Regions from separate parts of the Nitrogeniibacter aestuarii genome, predicted to be linked through region 1. Evidence: predicted binding sites of a transcription regulator. Region 1 holds the regulator's gene; the other holds the start of a gene.
The links. Region 1 encodes FNR, which switches genes on or off when oxygen is low (the NO sensors DNR and NnrR bind a similar motif). Its sites were predicted from a motif close to TTGANCTAGNTCAA; they were not measured.
Positions count from the first base shown of each region.

Region 2: the regulator FNR is predicted to act here: its motif matches at 2,177-2,190, upstream of coxB (cytochrome c oxidase subunit II).

Region 1 is NZ_CP071321.1:1,429,848-1,437,097, reverse strand. Features, by position in the region: gene J0W34_RS06635 (heavy metal translocating P-type ATPase) at 1-1,856, opposite strand, end outside; gene J0W34_RS06630 (MerR family transcriptional regulator) at 1,939-2,355, shown strand; gene J0W34_RS06625 (rhodanese-like domain-containing protein) at 2,346-2,729, opposite strand; gene J0W34_RS06620 (sulfite exporter TauE/SafE family protein) at 2,808-3,515, opposite strand; gene hemN (oxygen-independent coproporphyrinogen III oxidase) at 3,571-4,962, opposite strand; gene fnr (fumarate/nitrate reduction transcriptional regulator Fnr) at 5,091-5,834, shown strand; gene J0W34_RS06605 (hemerythrin domain-containing protein) at 5,878-6,417, opposite strand; gene J0W34_RS06600 (SirB2 family protein) at 6,438-6,809, opposite strand; gene J0W34_RS06595 (NnrS family protein) at 6,820-7,250, opposite strand, start outside.
Region 2 is NZ_CP071321.1:1,266,791-1,274,040, reverse strand. Features, by position in the region: gene ctaD (cytochrome c oxidase subunit I) at 1-806, opposite strand, end outside; gene coxB (cytochrome c oxidase subunit II) at 828-1,958, opposite strand; gene J0W34_RS05910 (nuclear transport factor 2 family protein) at 2,362-2,787, opposite strand; gene J0W34_RS05905 (SDR family NAD(P)-dependent oxidoreductase) at 2,784-3,557, opposite strand; gene J0W34_RS05900 (DUF3833 domain-containing protein) at 3,554-4,090, opposite strand; gene J0W34_RS05895 (MFS transporter) at 4,087-5,355, opposite strand; gene J0W34_RS05890 (chalcone isomerase family protein) at 5,352-5,864, opposite strand; gene J0W34_RS05885 (SAM-dependent methyltransferase) at 5,861-7,090, opposite strand; gene J0W34_RS05880 (DUF1365 domain-containing protein) at 7,087-7,250, opposite strand, start outside.

The sequences.
Region 1 (7,250 bases):
TCGGCAATGGCAATCAGGGCGGCCAGGGTGTCATCGGCACCGACGGCCACCGGCGTGCGCCCGGCGCGGACCAGCGCTTCGATCGCCTCCCCCGGGACATCAACACCCTGCTCTCGCAGGAAATCCGGACTGCCGACCCGCCACAGACGGCCGTCGATCTCACCCTGAAGCCCTTTGCCCGGCACGGTATCGACCTCGGCGGCCGCAGCCGTCGAACCTGCGGCGGCCACGATGGCCCGCGCCAGAGGATGGCTGCTCACCGCTTCGAGCGCCCCCGCTGCCTGGAGCACCTGTTGGCGCTCAAAACCGGCAAAGGTCTGCACGTCGACAACCGCCGGCTTGCCTTCGGTGAGCGTGCCGGTCTTGTCCACTGCCAGCACCGCGAGCTTCTCCGCGCGCTCGAGCGCCTCGGCGTTCTTGACCAGAATGCCCGCTCGCGCCCCCTGCCCGGTGCCCACCATGATTGCCGTGGGCGTTGCCAGGCCCAGCGCACACGGGCAGGCGATCACCAGCAGCGCAACCGCGTTCACCAGCGCCTGCACGGCGTCTCCGGCCACGAGCCACCAACCGATGAACGTCAGCACCGCAAGCCCCACAACCGCGGGCACGAAGACCGCCGACACCTTGTCGGCCAGGCGCTGCACCGGCGCCTTGGACCCCTGTGCCTGTTCCACCATGTGGATGATGCCCGCGAGCAAGGTGTTGCTGCCGACGCCCTCGGCTCGACAACGCAACGCACCCTCGCCATTGACCGTCGCGGCAAACACCTTGTCACCTGCGCTCTTGCCCACTGGCAAACTCTCGCCGGTCAGCATGGATTCATCAATCGCTGACCGGCCCGAAACCACCTCGCCATCGACCGGCACGCTGTCGCCGGCACGCACCACGAACACCTGCCCCGGCTTGAGGCTGTCGACGGACACTTCCTCGAGCTGGCCGTCCTGCTCCACCCACGCCGTGCGCGGCTGCAGACGCACCAGGGATTCGATTGCGTCTGCCGTTTTCGCCTTGGCGCGGGCTTCAAGCAGTTTGCCCATCAGCACCAGGGTGATGATGGTTGCCGAGGCCTCGAAATACACATGGTGTTGATGCAGTCCCAGCGCCGTCACCACGGCACTGAAACCGTAGGCCATGGAGGTGCCGAGTGCCACGAGCACATCCATGTTGGCACCGCCGCCGCGCAGCGCCGACCACGCCCCCCGATAGAAACGCGCGCCGATCCAGAATTGCACCGGCGTGGCCAGCACCCATTGCCAACCACGCGGAATCAGGTCATGCCCGCCGTCACCGAAGAACATGAACGGCATTTGCGCCACGAGCGGCAAGGTAAGCACAAGCGCGATGAAGAACCGGTTACGCTCAGCCGTCCACAGGGCGACCTTGCGGGCTTTTTCCTGTGTGCGGCTGTCGTCGCCGTGGGGGTGCGCCGTGAACCCCGCCTTCTCGACGGCAGCGAAGATGTCGGATAGGACCACGTCCCAGGGCCGGTAGTGCATCTGCGCTGTTTCGGTGGCGAAATTGACGGTTGCCTCTTCGACGCCATCGACCCGGCCCAGGACTTTTTCCAGACGGGTGGCACAGGCGGCGCAGGTCATGCCTTCGATCGCCAGTTCCTGGTGCGTGTCAGGCACCTGAAAACCCGCTTTGCGAATGCTGTCGACCACCTGGTTACGGTCCGTCTCGCTGCCATCGATGCGGACGCGCGCGCGCTCGGCGGCAAGATTGACCTGAGCGTCCACGCCCGGCAATCGGTTGAGAACACGCTCGATGCGCGAAGCGCAGGCAGCGCAGGTCATGCCTTCAATGGGCAGATCCAGTTGCTGTGGTGCAGTGGCCAGGGGTTGGGGTGCGTTCATGATGAACTCCGAACCATTCAATGGATATGAGTCTAAACTCCGTACCTGAGTACAGAGTCAACACACTTTCAACGGGGTTCGCATGTCATCGATGACCATCAGCCAGTTGGCCAAGGCGGCCGACGTCGGGGTCGAGACCGTACGCTACTACCAGCGACGCGGTCTGCTGCCCACGCCGGCGCTACCCGGCGGCAGCATCCGCCGCTACGACCAGAACGTGCTCTCCCGCCTGCGCTTCGTCAAGCGCGCTCAGGCCTTGGGATTTTCGCTCGACGAGATTGCCGAGCTGCTGGATCTCGACGAGCACGAGGACCGCACGCTGGCCAGACAGATCGCCTCTGAAAAACTGATCCGCATCGAAGCGCAGATCGAACAACTCCAGTCCATGAAGCAGGCCCTGGCCGAGCTGGTGATCTGCTGCGCGCATGGCAGCGAGGCCCAGCCCTGCCCCATCCTGCATACGCTCGCCCATCCGGACGAGCCGGCCGATCAGTTGTAATCGATTGCGGGCGGCTTGTCGGTCGGATAACCCGCTTCGGCCCAGGCATCGTAGCCGCCACCCATGTTCACGGTATTGGTCACGCCCATGTCCGCCAGGGTTGCCACGGCCAGCGCAGAGCGACCGCTGGTCTTGCAGTAGACCACAATGGGTGTGTCCGGCTGATTGAGTTCGGGGGTGGCGGCCAGTTTGAATTCCAGCAGACCGCGCGGCAAGTTGATGGCGCCCGGTACATGCCCGTTCTCGAATTCGCCAGGTTCGCGCACATCGAGCACGACCGCGCCGCTCTGGATCATTTCGCGGGCGTCGACCACGGACACTTCCTTGATCTTGGATTTGGCCTCGACGACGAGGTCATGACTGGTTTTGGCCACGGCTTACTCCATTAGAGAAACTGAATATAGACATGATAGCGCGCCTTTCCATGTCGTGCGCCGCAGTGCCCTTTCCCTTCAGGTGTGGCAGACCACCCCACTCCACAAGGCCGCACCCAGCGTCGGGGCGTTGATCAGGCCATAGACGCCAAACGCCAGGACGAGAATGCCGGAGCCCGTGCGCACCCAAGTATTGCGCGTGATACCTCTCAGACGCTTGAGCAACATGCCGGCCAGCAACAGGTTGGGCAAGGTGCCAAGACCGAAGGCCAGCATCAACCCTGCCCCTCGGGCCGCCGACCCGGTGACCAGTGCAGTGGCAAGCACCGAGTAGATGAGCCCGCACGGAATCAGCCCCCACAGCAATCCGAGCGGAAAGGCTTGCGCTGGCCCACGCGCCGGCAGGAAACGCCGGGTGAGTGGTTGAACACGCTTCCAGATGCCATGCCCTGCTTTTTCGATGGGAGCCAGCAACTTGGTGAAACCGGTGAGGTACAGGCCGAGTGCCACGAGCATGACGTTGGCGAGCACATACAGCGTCATCTGGACCGGCAGAAAGTTGTCAAACAACAAGCCCACCGAGCCGATGGCCCCGAGCAGGGCCCCGAGCGCCGTATACGTGGTGATGCGGCCGAGGTTATAGGTGAGATGGATCGGCCACTGGCGCTTGACCTGCCCGGGGATCTGAACGGTCAGCGCGCCCACAATCCCGCCGCACATGGCGACGCAGTGCGTTCCACCGAGCAGGCCAATGAGAAAGACAGCGAAGTAACCGGTTTCGGGCATGGGACATCAGAACGAGACGACAGGCCGCGAGCCTAGCACGCGACCTGCCCCAGCGTCAGATCACCTTGGAGTAGCGGGCCCGTTCGCGATCGGCGCGCAGGTACTTGTCGAAAACCATGGCAATGCCACGCACCAGCAGGCGCCCGGCAGGCTCGACGGTGAGCCACTCGTCACCCACGGTCACCAGGCCCGATTTGGCCATGGCGCGGAGGTCTTCGAGTTCGGCCGCGAAGTAACTCTTGAAATCGATCATGTGCGCCTGTTCGAGCGCAGGAATCGACAGCTCGAAGTGGCACATCAACGCCTGAATGATCGAACGGCGCAGCAGATCGTCCTGGGTCGCCTCGATACCGCGCAGCACAGGCAGGCGATCCTGATCGAGGGCGTCGTAATACTCGTCGAGCGTTTTCACGTTCTGTGAATACGTTGGGCCCATCTTGCCGATGGCCGACACACCGAAGGCCAGCAGGTCACATTCGGCGTGCGTGCTGTAGCCCTGAAAGTTTCGATGCAACCGGCCCTGGCGCTGGGCGATGGCCAGTTCATCGTCCGGCTTGGCGAAGTGATCCATGCCGATGTAGACGTAGCCCGCCTCGGTCAGCCGGCGAATGGCCAGTTGAAGGATCTGGAGCTTGGTGTCGGCACTGGGCATGTCGGCCGCGTCGATGCGCCGCTGGGGTTTGAACAGCCCTGGCAGGTGAGCGTAGCTGTAGAGTGAAATGCGGTCGGGTGACAGTTCAAGCACCTGCTGCAGTGTGCGATTGAAGCTGATCACATTCTGTTTGGGCAAGCCGTAGATCAGGTCCATGCTGATCGACTGAAAACCCGTTTCGCGCGCGGCATCAAGCACGAGCTTGGTCTCGTCGAAGCTCTGTACCCGATTGACCGCTCGCTGAACATCGATGTTGAAATCCTGCACGCCGATGCTCATACGATTGAAACCTGCTTCTGCGAGCATCGCCACGGTGGCGTAGTCGACCTTGCGCGGGTCCACCTCGATCGAATATTCGCCGTCGGGCAACAGCGTGAAATGCTGTCGCACGATGGTCATGAGCTCGCGCATTTCGTCATGCGACAGGAAAGTGGGCGTACCACCGCCCAGATGGAGCTGGATCACCTCCCGGCTTCCATTAAGGGCAGCCGCTTGCATGGCCACTTCTTTCGCCAGGTATTTCAGATACTTGGCGGAACGACTGTGGTCCTTGGTGATGATCTTGTTGCAGGCACAGTAGTAGCAAATGGTGTTGCAGAACGGAATGTGGAAGTACAATGACAAGGGTCGGCTCAACCCCCCGCCCGCGCGCTGTCCAAGCCAATCGGTTAGCGCGTCGGCATTGAAGGCTTCGACGAAGCGGTCCGCTGTCGGGTACGACGTGTAGCGTGGGCCATTGACGTCGAATTTGCGGATCAGGTTCGGGTCGAATACAAGTTCTTTCTGGTTGTCCATGATTTGCGGCTTCCTCGATTGGAGCCTACCATCTCAAAAACCCGCCCCAACTGAGTTGACGTGGATCAACGGGGCTTGCCGGACAGCCCCGGAACAAGCAACTGGAAGTAAGACGGAGAGAGAGCTGAATGCAACGCGGCGCCATCATCAAGGTCACGGCAGCGGACCTGAAAACCGCCTGTTCCCAGTGCAATCTGCAGGAGTTATGCCTGCCGTTTGGACTCGAGAACGGCGAGATCGAGCAGCTTGATGAACTCATCGGCAGCCGTCGAAAGGTGAAGCGTCACCAGCACCTCTACCGCGCCGGCGATCATTTCGAGGCCATTTACGCTGTGCGTTCCGGGTCTTTCAAGACCAACGTGCTCTTCGAGGACGGGCGGGATCAGGTCACCGGCTTCCAGATGTCCGGCGAGATTCTGGGTCTGGATGGCATCAGCACCGAGAACCATACCTGCGATGCGCAGGCGCTCGAAGACAGTGAAGTGTGCATCATTCCTTTCGACAAGCTCGAAGAGCTGTCACGGGAGGTCGAGTCACTTCAACACCAGTTTCACAAGGTGATGAGCCGCGAGATCGTGCGCGATCACAGCGTCATGATGCTGCTCGGGTCCATGCGTGCCGAGGAGCGCCTGGCAGCGTTCCTGATCAACCTGTCACAGCGCTTCACTGCACGCGGTTTCTCCGCAGCCGAATTCCACCTGCGCATGACGCGCGACGAAATCGGCTCCTACCTCGGTCTGAAGCTGGAGACCGTATCTCGGGCCTTCTCCCGTTTCCAGGATCAGGGGCTGATTTCGGTGCAGCAAAAACACATCAAGATCCTGGATATCGATGGCCTCAAGGCCCTGCTCAACAATCAGTCGAGTGCCTGATTGAGCCTCAATCAATGAAAACGGGCGCCTCTGGCGCCCGTTTTCATTGATGGCTACCGGTTCGCCGTGCCCGCATCCGCTCGCTCATCTGACGGATGTCCGCGTCGGTCAGAATATTGGCTGCCAGCGGAAACAGCTCGTTGTCTTCCCGATCGAGGTGATTGAGGTACTGCGCCGAAAAATTTGCCACCACGTCTGCGTCGAGCTGATCACTGTCACCCGACGCCACCATCACAAGCTGCTCACGCAGTTGCGCCCAGGTGGCTTCCAGCGCGCGATGGTCGTCCTTGATCCAGGCAACCAGGCGCCGGATGCGCTGGCGGACATTCGCCGGGCAGCGTTCGAGCAGCACCGGGAACAAATCCTCTTCTTCATCCTGGTGATGGTTCATCGCACCGAGGTTGAAGTAGCGCATGACATTGATTGCCGCCTGCTGCGCATCCTTGTCAGCGCCGTGATCGGGCAGCCAGCGAATGAGCCGGTCCAGCGTCTGAAGATTCGCCCTCACCCGCCCGTGGCAGGCGGACAGGATTTCAAGCGGTTCGTCCAAGGCCGGCGCCACAGGAATGAGCGATTCGGTCATGCTCTTTTAGACTCCGAAACTCAAGCGAAGAAGCCGGCGGATGACTTGCTGAGCGCCACCGACACGATCCAGCCAAACGTGATCAAGGCCAGCACGAATGCAGCGATCCGTACCTGGCGCGTTTTCCCACGCTTCAGTGCTACGGTACCGAGGACGATGTAGATGAGCAAGCCGACCACCTTCGCCCACACCCAGTCGGGCACCGCGTCGTAGTAACTCACGAGCGCGATCGCACTCCCCAGCAGTACCGTATCGACCACGTGCGGCAATACGCGACTGAGCTTCGCCTTGAGCTGCGGCGCCTCCGTCATCATCCAGAACCCACGGACCACAAAGCCCAGCAGGCTCAATGCGACGCATGTCATGTGCAGGTGTTTCAAGGCCATGTACATCGTTAGTTTCCTATCCGGCTTTTCCATCCACGCGCGGACGGACAAAGCTTGGAAGATACCGCAAAGTCCACAGCACAAACACGCACAGCCACCCGGTCGAGGCCGCCACCAGCCACAGGGAACGCCCCGGCATCAACTCGGCCAGAATGCGGACAACGACCACCAGCTGCAGCGCCCAGCACAGATACCAGGTGAGCCCGTCGGCAGCCAGTGGCGCGCCCGAGTGCCCCAAAGTGACCCGCGAGACCATGCCGATGACCAGTACCGAAAACATGCCGATGACCAGCGCGTGCACCGGTGCCAGGCCCAGGGCACTGATGCCGAACCACGGCAGCAGGGACTGAAGCCCGAACAAGGCCATGCCGATCCAGAACCAGGCAAAGCCCACATGCAGCATGGCCAGCAGCTTCACCTTAAAGCTGTCGAACAGACGCCACTGCG
Region 2 (7,250 bases), 160 kb from region 1:
ACGATGCCGAAGGCCGGCAGAATCATGATGTAGACCTCCGGGTGACCGAAGAACCAGAACACGTGCTGATACAGCACCGGGTCACCACCACCGGCGGCATTGAAGAACGCCGTGCCGAAGTGACGATCCGTCAGGATCATGGTCACCGCCCCGGCCAGCACCGGCATCACGGCAATGAGCAGGTAGGCGGTGATCAGCCAGGTCCAGCAGAACAGCGGCATCTTCATGAGCGTCATGCCCGGTGCGCGCATGTTCAGGATGGTCACCACGATATTGATGGCGCCCATGATGGAACTGATACCCATGATATGGACCGCGAAGATGGTCAGGTCCATGCCCATGCCCATCTGCACCGACAGCGGGGCATACAGCGTCCAGCCCGCGGCAGTGGCACCGCCCGGCACGAAGAAGGAACCGATGAGCAGCAGCGCCGCCGGGGGCAGCAGCCAGAAGCTCCAGTTGTTCATGCGCGCAAAGGCCATGTCGGAGGCGCCGATCATGAGCGGCAACATCCAGTTCGCAAAGCCCACAAAGGCCGGCATGATCGCGCCGAACACCATCACCAGGCCATGCATGGTGGTGAGCTGGTTGAAGAATTCGGGCTGCACGATCTGCAGGCCCGGCTGGAACAGCTCGGCACGGATTGTCAGCGCCATCACACCCCCGGAGAGGAACATGATGAAGCTGAAAATCAGGTACATCGTGCCGATGTCCTTATGGTTCGTCGTGGTGATCCAGCGCATCAACCCGGTGGGGCCGTGGTGGTGGTGATCATCATGGACGTGGTCGGGGGTCACAGCAGACATTCTGTTGTCCTCCTTGGGCGATCAGTTGCGCGCGGCCGCAACATCGGCCGGCTGAATCACATCGCCCGCAGTGTTGCCCCAGGCGTTACGCGTGTAGGTGATGACGGCGGCCAGTTGGGCGTCGTCGAGCATGTTGCCGAAGGCGGCCATGGCCGTTCCGGGGCGACCGTGCATCACGGTATTGAGTTGCTCGCCCACCGGCCCATTGACCACTGCCGAACCATCCAGCGCCGGGAAGGCCGGGGGCAAGCCCTTGCCATCCGCCTGGTGGCACGCCGCACAATTGGCGTTGAACACCTTCTCGCCTGTGGCGACCAGATCACCCTTGTCCCAGACCTTGGCGTTGCCCTCGGCAGCGGCCTCGGCCTTTTCGGCATGCGTCTTCACCCAGGCGGTGTAATCAGCATCCGAGACCACATGCACTTCGATCGGCATGAAGCCGTGGTCCTTGCCGCACAGTTCGGCACAGTTGCCACGGTAGATGCCTTCTTTCTCGGCACGGAACCAGGTATCGCGAATGAAGCCCGGAATCGCATCCTGCTTGACCCCGAAGGCGGGCACCCACCAGGCGTGGATCACGTCATTGGCCGTGGTCAGAATACGGATCTTCTTGCCCACCGGCACGACCAGCGGCTCATCGACTTCGAGCAGGTAGCTGTCACCCTTCTCGGCATTGCCATTGATGGCTTCCTGAGAGGTCGACAGATTCGAGATCAGGCGGATTCCTTCGCCCTCGCCCTTGATGTAGTCGTAACCCCATTTCCACTGATAACCGGTGGCCTTGATGGTGATGTCGGGGTTCGACGTATCCTTCATGGAGATCACCGTCTTGGTGGCCGGATAGGCCATGCCAAGCAGGATCAGCACGGGCACCACGGTCCACACGATCTCGACAGTGGTGTTTTCGTGAAAGTGTGCAGCCACCGCCCCTTTGGACTTGCGGTGCTTGAACACTGACCAGAACATGACACCGAAAACCCCGATGAAGATCACCAGACAGATGATCAGCATCAGCGTGTGCATGTTGTAGATCTGTGAAGCCACTTCGGTGACCGGCGTCTGCAGATTGACGCCGTTCTTCTCCACGGCCAGCGCAGACGCGCTGAGCGATGCGAGCCCCGTGGTTACTGCAGTTCGAGCAAACAAGCTCATGTGCAACCCCCATCCTGGTCTTTGAGGGACGCAAAAGAACACAACCATCGAGCCTACGCTCCGCTACTGCATCTCCTTGGGGCGTGGACAATCCGGTCGTGACAATGCGCCAGTCGCGAACTCCCTAGGGCCCGGAACCCGCTATATCTAGTGGTTTGGCGCGGCCGGAACCTCTGCGGCATAGTGCCACACCCATTTTCAGGGTCGCAAGGCTTTTTTTGATTTAAATCAATATGTTGCAGCGCAAAATCGCATAGGCAAAAAAACACCCTGCCGCAAGGAGCGTTACATTTACCGTAACGTTTTCTGCCTCAATCGCTTTGGCCGCATAGGATCCAGCAAGCGCGCCGACTCGGGCGCCGCATGCGGTCAGCGTGCCCGCCTCGGATGGCGGGTGATCGAATCAGTCGGTGGCGAGCCGACGTTTAATGCGACGCATCACGGCGCCGAGGATCGGCACCTTTTCATACAGGCTTTCAGCCGGGTCCCAGTAATCGCGATGATCGACAACCTTGCCATTGTCATCAAACGAAACGCGCGATGCGCCCTCGATGCACCCACCGCTGCCCGCCTCGCCCCAGTGCATCGTCCACAGCAGAACCCCGGCATCACCATCGTCGAAACACCGGGTCACTTCGAAGTGCGGGGATTCGACCTGCACGAACATGTGCTCGAAGATGCGCTCGATGTGCGCGACGCCCACCACGTCGTTGAATGGGTCCTTGAACCGGGCGTCGGCCGCATAGAAGGCGGTGATGCTCGACAACTTGTCCGCCGTGAGCGACTCGTAGAAGCGGGCCAGGGCATCGATGGGCCGTGCAGTGGTCATAAGCCAGTCACCTTCTTGATCAGCTTGAAGTACGCCCCGCGCGGAAGCCACTGAAGCAGCTTGAGCACGCGCGAGAAGCGCTTCGGGAAATGGATCTCGAAACGCCCGCGGGCCATGCCCTCGAGGATGGCTTGGGCCGCCTCTTCAGGCCGCATCAATGCGGGCATCTCGAAGTCATTGTCGGCAGTCAGCGGGGTTTCCACGAAACCGGGGTTGACCAGGTACACATCGACGCCCTTTTCCCTGACATCCATGTACAGCGTTTCGGCGAAATTGATGAGGGCCGCCTTGGTCGGACCATAGGTGCACGCCTGAGGCAAGCCCCCGTACCCCGCAACACTGGCCACCAGCGCAACACCGCCCCCACCCCGGCCCAGAAAGTCCGGCAACACGGTGGCGACGCCGCGCATGGTCGCCACCAGATTGGTCTCGACCGTCCTGGTGATCTCCTCGTCAGTTAGCTCCCACGCCCGGGTGGGCTTGTAGGCGCCCGCCAGAAACACGACCAGATCACAACGATCCCAGCGCTTGCCAATGCGTGCCCAGGCGTCTGCATAGCCATGGGGCTCGGTAACGTCGAAGGGCACAACCAGGGCGCCACCCAGCGACCCGGCCACGGCCTCAAGCTTGTCCTTGCTGCGCGCACTGAGGGCGAGTTCCGCCCCCGCATCCGCCAGCGCCCGGGCAAGCGCCTCACCGATGCCGCTCGATGCGCCGATGAGCCAGACGCGCTGGCCGTGCCAGTCCGATCGTTTGCGATTCAGACTCATGGCGATGCCTCGCTCCGACGGGTGAAGCTCAAAGTGACTTCGCCAAGATGGAAACCGAACTTGCTCATCTCCGAGCGATTGAGCATCACCTTGTCGTCGACGAGATACATCCAGTCATCGAAGTCCACGTGGTACACCTTGCCGTCCACCGGCAGGGCCATCACGTACTTCCACCGGAACGCATTCCCACGCGCCTGGCCCTCGGCCACGCCCACCACATCACCGGCCGTGCCGGTGTAGCGACCATCGCCATGGGCAGTGAGCGTCCACACCCGCCGCTGGGTAGAGCCATCATCGTAGGTGAATCGCTCATCGAGCGTGCCGACAGGCCCCTCCCATTTGGCATCGATCACCACGTGAAAGCGCTTGATCACCTTGCCACTGCGATCCTGGAACATGCCCCAGGCGTCAAGCGTACCCTTGAAGTAGTCCTCCAGCACCAGCGGTGGCGTGGTGTCTCGATAATCCTCAATGGTGGTGCTGCAGCCACTGATGCCCAGCACGCCGAGCACCGCGCAGATCCATTTCGTCATGATTTCGCTCCCAATTGATGGCGCCAGTGCCAGGTCAGACCCAGTGCGAACAGTTTGAGCAGCACCGGCAGCGCCGCATAGACAAGGGCGAGCGCCAGCCGCCCTGCCTCGCCGTCACGCCCCGGGGTGTAGCCGAACAGATCGAGCAGCGGCAGCGCGAGCCCTGCCGCCAGCGCCAGCGAGGCCTTGGCGACCAGATTCCACCAGCCGAAACTCGATCCCGCACCGGCGCCCTCTCCAGCACCGCCGCGCTCACCCAGCTGGTCCGCCAGAATGGCCGGCGGAAGCGCCAGATCGGCGCCCAGCGCCAGACCCGACAAGGCGCAGATCACGCCGAAGGCCATGAGGTCACCCGGCCCCAGCATGGCCGCCCAAACGAAGGCGACAATCGCCACGATCATGGCGACCATCCACGCCCCCACCTTGCCCAACCGGTCCGACAGCTTCACCCACACCGGCAGCCCCGCGGCCCCCGCCACGAAATACACCGCCAACAACGGGCCGGAGGCGTCGGGACGTCCGATCACGTCTTCCACGAAGAACAGCACCGTGCTCGCCGGTATCGACGCCGCAATACCGCCCAGCCCGAACAGGATCAGCAGGCGCACGAATGCCGGACGCGCCAAGGCCCGCCGCAAGGCAACCCACGGGCGTTCCCGCGCGGGCGCCGACGCCCCCGCCTGCGGTGCGCCCCAGAGCGTAATGAGCGCCGCGATGCCCAGCAGGGGAATGAACCCCCACGCCAATCGCTGCAGCCCCGGTGCGATGTCGTCCGCCAGAAAGCCGGGCAAGGCCGCCGCCATCACCACCCCGACCAGGCCGAAGCCCTCGCGACTGGCCATCACACGCGTGCGCTCGCCGGGCCCGCCCGCCATCTCGGCGCCCCAGGCGTGATAGTTCACACTGGCCATCGAGTAGCCCGCGCAGGCCAGCACCAGCAAGCACAGCAACCACAGCGGCCCGGCATCGCCCGGCGGCGAGAGCAGGCCGAACATCCCGACGGCCAGCAGTGGCAGGGCCAGCACTATCCAGCGCAGGCGCGAGGCCACATGGTCGCCCAGCCACCCGAACAGTGGATCGGTGACCGCATCCACCACCCGCGCGCCCAGCAGGATCGCCCCCACCACGGTCAGCGACAGGCCCAGATCATCGGCATACAGTTTGGGCACGTGCACGTAGATCGGTAGCGCCGCGAAGGCCAGTGGCAGCCCGAGCGCGCCGTAAAACACGATCTGTGGCATGGACAGCGCACGGGCCTGACTCACTGGCGCGCCTCGCCCAGCAAGGCTGCGCGCAGTTGCGGCTCGCGGGTCTTGGGGTGCAGCCAGATGCCGAAAAAGGCCGGCGCGAACGCAGGGTCATCCACCGCATGGATCAGGCCCGTCCGATTGAAGAAGCGCACGCCGCCCGCATGACGCTCGGCGAACAGGGTGTCGCCTTCGTCCACGTCAGGAAACGCCTTCTGTAGCTGAACGGTCCAGCGTTCCGGCTGATCGATGCCGATGCGACGCATCTCATCGAGGGTGCTCTCGACCAGTTGCTTGCAGCTGATGTCGGTGTTGTAGCGAATCGCCAGCACCTCGCGCTCCCCACCGGCGGGCAGCCGCCACAGGGCCGCCTCGTAAATGCGCCAACCCAGAAAACTCATCTCGCCGGCCCCCTGCAACTGCCAACTGGCAGACGCGGCCAGCGCTGCCGGCAGGGGCACGCGGCCATGCGCCGGCAGGGCCAGCGCGGCGCAGCACATGAACGCCCACAGCGCCGCGCGCTTCACTGGCCGGCCTCGTGCACAAAGGCGGCATGGCACACATCGATGTCGCCGGCGAGAAAACCGGCTTCGCAATAGGCGAGGTAGAAGTGCCACATGCGCACGAAGCGCTCATCGAAGCCCTGCGCGACCACGGCGTCTCGTTGCGCAGCAAAAGCCTCGTCCCACCGGCGCAGGGTACGGGCGTAATCACGCCCGAAACGATAACGGCCGACTGGCGCCAGACCGGCCTGCCCGGCCTCCCGGTTCATGCGCTCCGGGCTGGGCAGCATGCCCCCGGGGAAGATATAGCGCTGAATGAAGTCCGTCCCGCGACGGTAGCGCGCGAACAGGTCATCGTCGATGGTGATCGCCTGAATCACCGCCTTGCCCTCGGGCGCCAGGCACTGTGAAATGCGCTCGAAGTAAGTGGGCCAGAACTGCTCCCCCACCGCCTCGATCATTTCGATGGACGCGATGTGATCGTACTGCCCGTGCTCGTCGCGATAGTCCCGCAGCACGAACTCGGCGCGATCCGCCCAACCGCCCCGCTCGGCGCGCGCCTGAGCGAAGGCCAGCTGAGACGGCGAGAGCGTCAGCCCGGTGACCCGGCAGTCGTACTCATTGGCCGCCACTTCCGCGAACCCGCCCCAGCCGCAGCCGATTTCAAGCAGGTGCTGTCCCGCACGCACATCCATGGTGTCGAGGATGCGCCGGTATTTGCGCCGCTGGGCCGCGGCCAGTGATTCGTCGGGCGTGGCGAAACAGGCGGCGGAATACGTCATGGTCGGATCGAGCCACAGCGCATAGAAATCATTGCCCAGGTCGTAGTGGGCCTCGATGTTGCGCCTGGAGCCTGCGCGGGTATTGGCCCGCAGCAGGTGCCATATCCGGTAGGCCAGCAGCGACAGCCCGCGCCCATAGAGCCGCGCACCCAGGCGGGCCCGGTTGTTCGCCAGCAGCGTCAGCAACTCGGGCAAGTGATGGGTGTGCCAGAGCCCCTCCATCCACGCTTCACCCAGGCCGATATCGCCGGTGGCAATGACCCGGTCGAACATCGCCATGTCCTTGACCGCCCAGTGAGCCACGTGCTCGCCCTGGCCGAGTTGCACGGTGCCGCCGCCCGGCAGACTCATGCTGATGCTGCCGCCCTCGAGCCCCTCGAGCAGGGAGAGCACGTCGCGCACCCGTCGCGGCAGGCGCTTCTCCAGGCGCGGCAGGCCACTGCTCAGCGTATTTTCATTGACGTTCATGTACTGATCTCCTGGATCGGGGGCGCCGGCTTGCGGAAAAAGCGCACCCGCTTGCGCCACAGGTGGAAGGCCTGCACGTGGATGCGGGCCATCACGGCAAAGGTCATCAGGGGGAAGCGCAGCAGCCAGCGGGTCATGCTGCGACCATCGAGCGGCACCA